DNA from 3 places in the Pseudarthrobacter sp. W1I19 genome. Region 2 is predicted to be linked to each of the others. Evidence: riboswitches for the same ligand, from Rfam matches in the RefSeq annotation. Region 2 holds a riboswitch; each other region holds the start of a gene.

What was found. A riboswitch is a leader RNA that binds a small molecule or an ion and turns the genes downstream of it on or off. The one in region 2 is predicted to bind thiamine pyrophosphate.
Region 1: linked by a shared signal. The riboswitch ahead of QF038_RS06290 (FAD-dependent oxidoreductase) and the one ahead of thiC (phosphomethylpyrimidine synthase ThiC) in region 2 are both predicted to bind thiamine pyrophosphate.
Region 3: linked by a shared signal. The riboswitch ahead of QF038_RS00530 (ECF transporter S component) and the one ahead of thiC (phosphomethylpyrimidine synthase ThiC) in region 2 are both predicted to bind thiamine pyrophosphate.

What each region holds. Positions count from the first base shown of each region.
Region 1 covers NZ_JAUSZR010000001.1:1,336,449-1,339,943, reverse strand. Annotated here, with positions in the region: gene QF038_RS06300 (thiazole synthase) at 1-34, opposite strand, end outside; gene thiS (sulfur carrier protein ThiS) at 38-274, opposite strand; gene QF038_RS06290 (FAD-dependent oxidoreductase) at 271-1,668, opposite strand; TPP riboswitch at 1,661-1,779, opposite strand; gene thiE (thiamine phosphate synthase) at 1,807-2,544, shown strand; gene QF038_RS06280 (RNB domain-containing ribonuclease) at 2,679-3,495, shown strand, end outside.
Region 2 covers NZ_JAUSZR010000001.1:1,660,394-1,663,888, forward strand. Annotated here, with positions in the region: gene QF038_RS07710 (alpha/beta fold hydrolase) at 1-124, shown strand, start outside; gene thiC (phosphomethylpyrimidine synthase ThiC) at 129-1,955, opposite strand; TPP riboswitch at 1,950-2,057, opposite strand; gene QF038_RS07720 (amidohydrolase family protein) at 2,140-3,222, shown strand; gene QF038_RS07725 (VOC family protein) at 3,326-3,495, shown strand, end outside.
Region 3 covers NZ_JAUSZR010000001.1:117,765-121,259, reverse strand. Annotated here, with positions in the region: gene QF038_RS00535 (ABC transporter ATP-binding protein) at 1-910, opposite strand, end outside; gene QF038_RS00530 (ECF transporter S component) at 910-1,533, opposite strand; TPP riboswitch at 1,593-1,733, opposite strand; gene QF038_RS00525 (heme-degrading domain-containing protein) at 1,807-2,349, shown strand; gene QF038_RS00520 (hypothetical protein) at 2,392-2,601, shown strand; gene QF038_RS00515 (DUF4383 domain-containing protein) at 2,682-3,194, shown strand; gene QF038_RS00510 (iron-containing redox enzyme family protein) at 3,252-3,495, shown strand, end outside.

The DNA of each region.
Region 1 (3,495 bases), 320 kb from region 2:
CCGGGGAGGTTGAGGTGGTGATGGTTCCGCCCATGGGTCAGCCTCCCTGCACGGCCGTGACGAGTTCGACCTCGTCGCCGTCCGCGAGCGCAGTGGCAAACCACTGGCTGCGCGGCACTACCTGTGCGTTGTGTGCCACGGCCACACCGAGCTTTTGGCCATCCGTGGCCTGCCCGTCCGCACTGAGGTGGCGGCCGGTGACCTGGCTGACGAGCTGCGTGATGGAAGCACCATCCGGCACTGGGTGCGGGGTTCCGTTCAAGGTGATGTTCATACTGTTTCCTTTGTGGGCGGTTGGTGGCTCGGGTGGCCGGTTGGGAAGCGGGTAGGTGCGGCGGGTGCAGGTACCCCGCTGAAGCGGGCCGGGTTGAAGGGCGCCCAGCGGGGGTCCTCGTGGCCGTCCAGGAGGTCCCGGCAGATGGCGGCTGCGGCCGGCGTCAGGTGGACGCCGTGCCGGAAGAACCCGGTGGCGATGATGAGCCCGGGGGTGTGTCCGCCGGCCTGGCCCGCGCCCTCCGTTGTGGGCACGCGCCCCAGCAGCGGGGCATTGTCCGGGGTTCCAGGTCTGGCGCGGGCGGTACATTCGAGCAGTTCGAGTTCGGCGACGGCGGGAAGCAGCACCTGCGCGTCGCGGAGGAGTTGGTAGGCGCCGCCGGCAGAAACGGCGTCGGTCGCGGAGGGCGCGTCTTCACGCTGGGTCGCCCCGATCACCACGGTGCCGTCCCGGCGGGGAACGATGTACACCGGGACCCCGCGCACCAGTCCGCGGACGGTGGACGCCACCAACGGTTGCAAATGCCGGGGCACTGCCAACCGCAGGATGTCCCCATAGACGGGCCGCAGCGGAAGGTGCAGACCCTCCGGGAGGGACTCCAGTTCCGCCGCCTGCAGCCCGTTTGCAACTACGGTCTCGCCGGCCAGCACGGTTCCGCCACCGGCCAACTGCACGCCGGCAACAGCCCCGTCCTGCCACAGCAGCCCTCGTGCTTTGTCCGGCACGGAGTAGCCGTCGGCGGCGCCGGCCACAGCCGTGCCATCGCCCCCGGTCCCACTGTTGGCACCCTCGTCCCTGGTCCCGTTCGCGTCGCTGCCGCTGCCTTGGCCGCGGTGGCCGGCGAGCGCGCGCCGCAGGCAGTCCACCAGCAGCCTTGGGTCCACCTGGTGATCGGCCGGGGTGTCCAGCGCGCAGGCGATGGCCGGGCTTAGAAGTGGCTCCCTCCGGCGGGCTTCGCGGACGGTGAGCGGTTCCACGGTGAGTCCGTTGGCCTGCTGTACTCCGCGCAGGTCCATCAGCGCCCGGCGGTCCGCGGCGTCGGCACCCACGGCGAGGGTCGGCGTCGTGATGTATCCCGGATCAGCACCGGATGCTGCCCGTAGCCCGGCAACAAAAGCGGGCCACCGCGTCGAGCTGTCCAGCATCAGCTCCAGGAGGCCCTCCTCCTGGTAGTGCAGTTCGCTGACGGGGGCGAGCATTCCGGCGGCCGCCCAGCTGGCCCCGGAACCCGGGGCGTCGTCGATGAGCACCACGGAACGTCCGGAGCGTTGTGCCTCCCAGGCGATGCCGTGGCCGGTCACTCCGCCGCCAATCACGGCGACATCGGCCCGGACGGTGCCGCCGGCGCGCGCGGCCTGTTGTTCCGTTGCGCCGCGGCCAGATAGTGCGCCCATGTGTCTCCTTCCCTACGCCGGTACTAGCCGGATCAGGTCAAGCGGTCGGCTCTGACGCCCTCTCAGCCCGGCGCTTTGTGACAGCTGCCGCGGGCTCCCGCAGTACGAGGCAAGTGTAGAGGAACTAGGCTTGCCCCCATGAATGTGTCCCACACTCCTGCCGCCGGCACCGATGTCCTCAGCACCACCAAAATCAGCAACGGCCTCAGCTCCGCGCGCCTGTACCTCTGCACGGATGCCCGCAAGGACCGAGGCGATTTCGGGCAGTTCGTAGATGCCGCTTTTGCCGGCGGCGTGGACATCATCCAGCTCCGGGACAAAACCATCGAGGCCGCGGAGGAGCTGGAACTCCTGGCCATGCTGAAGGAAACCGCGGAGCGCCACGGCCGGCTGTGGGCTGTCAATGACAGGGCTGACATCGCCGTGCTGTCCGGCGCGCCCGTGTTCCACATCGGCCAGAAAGACCTCCCCCTCGCTGCCGCGCGCACCCTGCTCAACGGCAATGCAGCCATCGGACTGTCCAGCCATGCACCGAAGCAGGTGGACGCAGCCCTCGCGGCAGCCGCCGGGCCCGCGGGGCTGGACTACTTCTGCGTGGGCCCCGTGTGGGCGACGCCCACCAAACCAGGGCGGGCCGCCGTCGGGCTTGAGCTGGTGAAGTACGCCGCCGCGGCTGCCAGTGCTGCGGGGCAGGAAGGACAGTCCGACGGCGGTGTCCCCTGGTTTGCCATCGGGGGCATTGACCACGGCAATGTTGAGCAGGTGGTGGAAGCAGGCGCCCGCCGGATCGTGGTGGTCCGGGCCATCACGGAAGCCGACGATCCGGCAGCCGCCGCCGCATCGCTCCTCGCGGCCCTGGATGCCCCCGGTTCCTGAGGCTGCCCCGGCCACTGGCGATGCGGCCCACTGCCGATTCCGTCTGCTGACGCTCGTTACCCTGCTTTTACCGTCGCGCCCTTCCCGGCCCGGATGCCTGCATTATCGCCGGAATTCGAGTTAGGCTGATTTTCGTGTCACACCATCGGCTGGCTCCCAACGTCCACGAGCACAACAACGCGCTCGAGGCGGCACTCAGTGCGCTGCGGACCGAACTGGAATTGCCCGGCGCCTACCCTGACGACGCCGTGGCTGATGCGAAAGCAGCCGTGGAATCCCTGCAGCTGCCTGCCTACGACCTGACCGCCGTCGAGTTCGTCACCATTGATCCCGCTTCCTCCACCGACCTGGACCAGGCGCTGTTCATCGAGCCCGACGGCGACGGGTACCACGTGCTCTATGCCATCGCCGACGTGCCCGCATTCGTTATGCCCGGCGGACCGTTGGACGCGGAAACAAGGCGCCGCGGACAGACGTTCTACGTCCCCGACGGGCGGATCCCGCTGCATCCGGAAATCATCAGCGAACAGGCCGGCAGCCTCCTTCCGGACCAGGACTGCTCTGCATTCGTCTGGGATTTCCGCCTGGACAGCGCCGCGGAGGTTACATCCGTCGCCGTCAGGCGGGCCCGTATCCGCAGCCGGGCCAAACTCAGCTACAAGGGCACACAGTCGGAACTCGACGCCGGAACGGCCCCGCCGGTGCTGCGGCTCCTCAAAGAGGTGGGGCTCAAGCGTGTGGAACTGGAGCGGGCGCGTGGCGGCGCCAGCCTGAACATGCCCGACCAGGAGATCGTCCAGCTGCCCGACGGCAGCTACCGGATCGCCGCCGCTCCCCAGCTTCCCGTGGAGGACTGGAACGCCCAGATCTCGCTGATGACCGGAATGGCAGCCGCCCGCCTTATGCTCACGGGAAAAGTGGGCATCCTGCGCACCATGCCATCGCCCGATG
Region 2 (3,495 bases):
GACCGGCGCCCTGCACCGCACAGCGGCGGGAGGGCACCGGCCCCACGACTCCGCGGAGGGGGACCGCATCATCCGGTCCTTCATCCGGGACGTGGGCAGGGTGCAGGCACCCTGGGCGTCCTGAGGCGTCAGCTGCCGGAGGGGACGCTCAGCTCCGGAAGGTAGACCTTGCCGCCGGCCGCCAGGAATTCCTCGCTTTTCCCGCGCATGCCCGCCGCAGCATCGGCCAGTGCCGCCTGCGCCGCCGCTGAACCGTACTCATCCCGGATGTCCTGGCTGATCCGCATGGAGCAGAACTTGGGGCCGCACATGGAGCAGAAGTGGGCCGTCTTGGCCGGCTCGGCAGGCAGCGTTTCGTCATGGAAGGCCTCGGCCGTCACCGGGTCCAGGGACAACGCGAACTGATCGCGCCAGCGGAACTCGAACCGCGCCTTGGACAGGGCGTCATCGCGTTCGTGCGCGCCGGGGTGGCCTTTGGCGAGGTCTGCGGCATGGGCTGCGATCTTGTAGGTGATCACCCCGGTTTTGACGTCATCTTTGTTGGGCAGGCCCAGGTGTTCCTTCGGCGTGACATAGCACAGCATGGCGGTGCCGTAGCGGGCGATCTCGGTGGCGCCGATGGCCGAGGTGATGTGGTCATAGCCGGGGGCCACATCGGTGACCAGCGGCCCCAGCGTGTAGAACGGAGCACCCTTGCACAGTTCCTGCTGGCGCTCCACGTTTTCGCGGACCAAATGGAACGGGATGTGGCCGGGGCCTTCCACCATCACCTGCACGTCGTATTCCCAGGCCCGCTGGGTGAGCTCAGCCAGCGTGTCCAGTTCGGCGAACTGCGCGGCATCGTTGGCGTCCGCCGTCGCCCCAGGCCGCAGGCCGTCACCCAGGGAAAAGGCGACGTCGTACTTGGCGAAGATTTCGCAGAGCTCGTCAAAGTGCGTGTAGAGGAAGTTTTCCTGGTGGTGCGCCAGGCACCAGCCGGCCATGATTGAACCACCGCGGGACACGATGCCCGTTACGCGGTTGGCCGTCAGGGGCACGTACCGGAGAAGGACGCCGGCGTGGATGGTCATGTAGTCCACACCCTGTTCGCACTGCTCAATGACGGTGTCTCGGAAAATCTCCCACGTCAGTGCGTTCGCCTCCCCGTTGACCTTCTCCAGTGCCTGGTAGATGGGGACGGTTCCGATCGGCACCGGGGAGTTGCGGATGATCCATTCCCTCGTGGTGTGGATGTCGTCGCCGGTGGACAGGTCCATCACGGTGTCCGCGCCCCACTGGGTGGCCCACTGCAGTTTGTCCACTTCCTCGGCGATCGAACTGGTGACGGCCGAGTTGCCGATGTTCGCGTTGATCTTCACCAGGAACGCCTTGCCGATGATCATCGGCTCGGACTCCGGGTGGTTGATGTTGTTCGGAATGATGGCCCTGCCGGCAGCCACTTCACTGCGGACCAGCTCCACATCGCAGTTCTCCCGCAGTGCCACGAACCGCATTTCCGGGGTAATCACGCCCTGCCGTGCGTAGCGCATCTGCGTGACGGTTTTGCCGTCGACGGCGCGGCGGGGCACCGGCCGCCCGCCCTTCCACTCGGCGCTCGCCGCCCCGCGGCGGACGGCAGAGCGGCCGTCGTCGAGCAGGTTCCGCCCGCGTCCGCTGTAGGTTTCCGTGTCACCACGGGCTTCGATCCACTCCGCGCGGAACGGGGTGAGGCCGCGGACCGGATCACTGCCCGGACCGCCGGTGCGGTAGACCCGGAACGGCCCGTTGGGCTGGCCGTTCGGTGAATCCGCCAGCTCGATTTCCGTGACCGGCACCCGGATCCCGGCTGCCGCATCTTCGACAAACGCCAGGGAATGGGACTTCAGCGACTGCGTGACGGGTGGCTGGTCCTGGCCTCCGGACGGGCCATCGGCCTGAATTTGGGCAGGGTTAAGCTGTGCATTTGGTGTACTCAAGGAATACTCACTTCCTTCGCCGGCATTACCCGGACAGGTTCAACGGTCGCAGGCTGCGTCAGCCCGATCTCAGCCCCTGCAAGGGCACCCGTGTGGTCACCAAGAAGCTACCACAGCTGTTTCGAAAGGGCCGTGTCACATCCGGTGGTGCTAGCCTGTCCGGGCGGGAAAGCGAGGCAAATCCATGGCAGAGATCATCCAGTTCAACGGCGCCGTCCTGACCGGGCCGGACACCGAGGCACACGGGCTGTGGTCCGTGGACGGCAGGCTTACCTTCCGGCGGCCGGCGGCAGGACCGGACAGGATCCTGGACGGCTGGGTGCTGCCGGGATTCGTTGACGCCCACTGCCACATCGGCCTGGGAACCGGTGGCGCCGTTGACGGGGCGACGGCGGAAGAGCAGGCAAGGACCGACCTGAATGCGGGCACGCTGCTGGTCAGGGACGCGGGTTCCCCCGCAGATACCCGCTTCCTCCAGGACAGTCGCAGCGCGCCGGTGCTGATCCGCGCCGGCAGGCATGTCGCCCGGACCGGCAGGTACCTGCGGGGCTTCGCCGAGGAAGTTGAGCCCAGCGGCCTGGTGGAAGCTGTCCGGAAGCAGGCGCGCGACGGCGACGGCTGGGTCAAGCTCGTGGGGGACTGGATCGACCGCGGCGCCGGTGACCTGGCGCCGTCGTTCCCAGCCGCCGTCGTCAAGGACGCCGTCAAGGCTGTGCATGACGAAGGTGCCAGGATCACCGCGCACTGCTTCGCCGAAGAAACACTGGACCAGATGCTGGACGCGGACATCGACTGCATCGAACACGCCACCGGACTGCTGCCGCGGCACCTTCCGCGGTTCGTGGAGCAGGGCGTTGCCATGGTGCCCACCCTCATCAACATCGCCACTTTCCCGGACATCGCCGCGCAGGCGGAGCCCAAGTTCCCCCGGTACGCGGCCCATATGCGCGCCCTGTGGGAACGGCGCGCGGAGCGGGTGCTGGAGGCCTTCAACGCCGGAGTGAAGATTTACGCCGGGACGGATGCCGGCAGCGTCATCCGCCACGGCCGGATCGGTGATGAAATCCTGGCCCTTCACCATGCAGGCCTGCCTGTGGCCGCTGCCCTTGACGCGGCCTGTTGGGGCGCCCGGAAGTGGCTGGGCGCTGAAGCACTCGAGGAAGGTGCCCGGGCCGACGTCGTACTGTGCCGGGAGGATCCTCGGCAGGTTCCAGAGGCGGTGCAGGAGTTGGCCCACGTGGTGCTGGGCGGGCGCGTCGTCCGCTGAGACTTGGATAACCTGAAAACTGCTTGGAATAAATTGAAGCTTCAAGTAATTTTAATAGTGACAGGCCCGCCAACCCGACGGGCCCCAGCACCGGGAGTTTTCAATGACTGCAGAAGCCGCCACCCAGGATCTTCTTCCTGCCGATCTCACCATGGGCACCGTGATGCTCAAGGTGGGCGACATGAAGGTCATGACCGACTACTACCAGCGTGCACTGGGGCTTGAAGTTGTGGCCGAGCAGGACGGCGGGCAGTACCTTGGCCGGCTCCAGAA
Region 3 (3,495 bases), 1.5 Mb from region 2:
GACGGGCACGGCCCCGCGAAACCGCCAGTTCCTCCGCGGCGAGGAGGAGATCACCGGTCCCGGGAACCGGGCTCTCCGTGCGCTGCCTGGTTTCCGGAACGTAACCCGGCACCCAAACTCCTGCGGAGATAAGCATGCTCCTGGCCTCGCTGAGCACCCGGTCCGGCGGCCCGTCCAGAAGTACGGCGGACTCCGTGGACGAACCGGGCTGCAGCACCACGATCCGGTCCACCAGGTCCTTCCACACGGACACCCGGTGCTCCACCACCACCAGGGTTGCCCCGGTTTTCTTCAGGCAGCGCGCCACGGCGTCGCGGACCTCCAGCACCCCGGCAGGGTCCAGGTTGGCTGTCGGCTCGTCGAGGAGGATCAACCCCGGCCGCATGGCAAGGATGCCCGCGAGCGCCAGCCGCTGCTTCTGCCCGCCGGACAGGGCCGACGTCGGGTGGTCCAGCGGCAGGTGGGACAGGCCGACGTCGTCCAGCGCCTCGTGAACACGAGTCCAAATTTTGTCGCGAGGTACGGCGAGGTTCTCGGCGCCAAAGGCGACGTCGTCACCCACCCGGGAGAGGACCACCTGCGTCTCCGGGTCCTGCTGCATCAGGCCGGCACGGCCGCGCTGCTCCCGGGGAGAGGCCCTGTCAACCAGCAGCGAACCGGACTCGTCGGATTCGCCTGCCTCGCCGTCGTCGTTAACATCGCCCAGGACTCCCGCCAAGGCATGGAGGAGGGTGGACTTGCCCGCGCCGGAGGGGCCGAGGAGGAGCACGCGCTCCCCTGGCTGGATGTCCAGGTCAAGGGCACGGACCGCAGGCTTGGCACGTCCGGCATGCCGCCAGCCCCAACCGCGGGCGCTGATGGCAGCCGGACGCACCGCAGCCGACGCCCGGTGATGGGAGGGAGCTGTCATCAGGAGAAGACTGGCTCCGTTGCTGCCTTCCGCGAGGCAAACGAGCCCAGGACTCCGGTCTTCGCCAGGCCGCGCGTGGCGATCCAGGACAGCGCACCGGCGATAACCGCTCCGGAAATGGCTGTGAAGATGATGTAGGCCAGCTTGTCGCCGCCGGAGTAGGCGATGTTCCAGCCCCACGGGGCGAAGGAGTCGTTCAGGCCGCAGAACAGGCCGGCGCCGGCACCGGCCAGCAGCGATACCGGCAGGTTGAACTTCCTGTACACGAAGATGGCGAAGATGATCTCTGCGCCCAGGCCCTGGACAAAGCCCGAGAACAGAACTGAGGCACCGTACTGCGACCCCATGAGGAGCTCGCCGGTGGCTGCGACGGTTTCGCAGAACAGCGCGGCGCCCGGCTTGCGGATGATGAGCATGCCCAGCACGGCGGGGATCATCCAGCCGCCGGCGATCAGGCCGGTCAGGGGCGGGTAGACGGCGTTCATGGGAGCTGAGACTGCGGCGGATCCCTGGGACCACGCCCAGAAAATGACGCCGCCCGCGACGGCGATCAAGGCCGCCACCACGATGTCCACGACGCGCCAAGACTTGCTGGTGGTCTTCTTTACTGCTGTTGTTGCCATGTGATCCTCCTGAGGAACAGGAGGGGAAAGCGCGGCAAGGGCACTGACTGCCGTTGCCGGACTTCGAGAACTCGACTCCCTTGCGCCGGTACTAACCGGATCAGGTTCGAGGGTCTGCGGCTGTCCGCACTCTCAGCGCCCACCTGCGGATCCTGGCATGGCCAGTGATGCCCGACGGCGGCGCTCCCCTGTCGTTGAATGATTCTGTAGGTAGATAAATTGCCCTGCTGGGCGTGGTCCAGTTTACACCGGCGGAGGGGTAGATTGTGGGCCATGACCGCCAATTTGCCGGATGTGACCGAGTTCGATCCCGATTCCGATGACACCCAGCCTGAAGGCTCCCTGCAGGCCCTCATCGCGCGGATTGAGGGAGAAATCCGCGAGCTCCAGTTCCCCCGGTTTTCCATCGACGACGCACTGAACCTTGGACTGCTGCTGGTGGAACTTGGCAAGGAGGACCAACTCCCCATCGCCATCGACATCACCAAGGGTGACCAGGTCCTGTTCCATGTAGCCCTGCCCGGAGCCACCCCGGACAACGAGCACTGGATCCGGGCCAAGCAGCGCACCGCCGCCCGCTACGAAGTGCCGTCCCTGCTGGTGGGGCTGCGCGGACGGCTCCGCGGCGGCAGGATCGAGGACCACGCCTGGTTCGACCAGAGCCGGTACGCGGCCCACGGGGGCTCCTTTCCGGTGTATGTCGCAGGGGTGGGCGCTGTGGCCACCGTGACTGTTTCGGGGCTTCCCCAGGTGCAGGACCACAACCTGGTGGTCCGGGCCCTGCGCGAAGTTCTTGGTTCCATGGGCGCTGACTAACGCCGTCCAGGCGGCAAAGTTTCGGCGGCGGGGAGGGGCATCGTGAGCAGTCCGTTGGGGGAAAACCAAGTGCGGGCTGCGGTGGACAAGGCAGAGGACGAGATGATCTACATTGGCCCCGACCATCCCTACTATCCCCTGCTCGCAGAACTTGTGGCCGCCGTCGGGAAGGCCTGGCAGCAGGGGTATGAACAGGGCCGCCACGGTGGGCACCACGCCAACCCTTACGCCTGGAACAGCCCAGAGGAGTGAACTCCGGGTAGAAAGCGTGCTTAGCTTTTATTAGTAATCATGCTTACTATGTTGTTCCCGGCTTTTGAGGAGTACAGCATATGGCGGTCAGCACCCGCGCCACCGAAGCGAGGACGGGCCTGCAGAAGGCCACACTTGCCACGGGCATCGTCTTCCTGCTGCTGGGGATTTTGGGATTCATTCCGGGCATTACCGCCAATTTCGATTCCCTGGGCCTCGCCGGACCCGGCTCTAAAGCAGAGCTGTTCGGCATTTTCCGAGTGTCAGTGCTGCATAATGCCGTCCACCTCGCATCCGGTATCGCGGCCCTGGTGATGGCCGGGACGCACCGGCAGGGGCGGAACTTCCTCATTTACGGGGGCGTCGCCTACCTCTTCCTTTGGCTGTACGGCCTGCTGATGGGCGATGACCTGCCGGCCAACTTCCTTCCCGAAAACAATGCGGACAACTGGCTGCACCTGGCATTGGGGCTGGCCATGATCGCCCTTGCCGTCCTGCTGTCGCCAAAGACCGTTCCCGCCACAAAGACCTTTCCCGCCAGCCCGGCCATGGACCGCCCGGTGCTGGACGCGGACGAGCACGACCAGACCTGAACGCCCACCGAACCCGCTGTCGAAGACGCAGCAGCGCCGCCCACCCAAAGGAGCACCATGAAGATCCCCGAACCTCGAGGTCCCATCACCAGAGCCCTCTTTCGGGCCCTCACCTGCACGCTCGGCAGTGGCGAGGGTGCCGCCGCCGTCGAGGAACTGCGCCTGCTGGCCGCACCCGAAGTGGCAGCTTCCACTGACATCATTGGTGACGACGACGTCCAACTGGCCCTCTTCTGCCTCTACGAGCTGCACTACTCGGGGCTGGAAGGGATCAGTGACGAGTGGGAGTGGGAACCCGGGC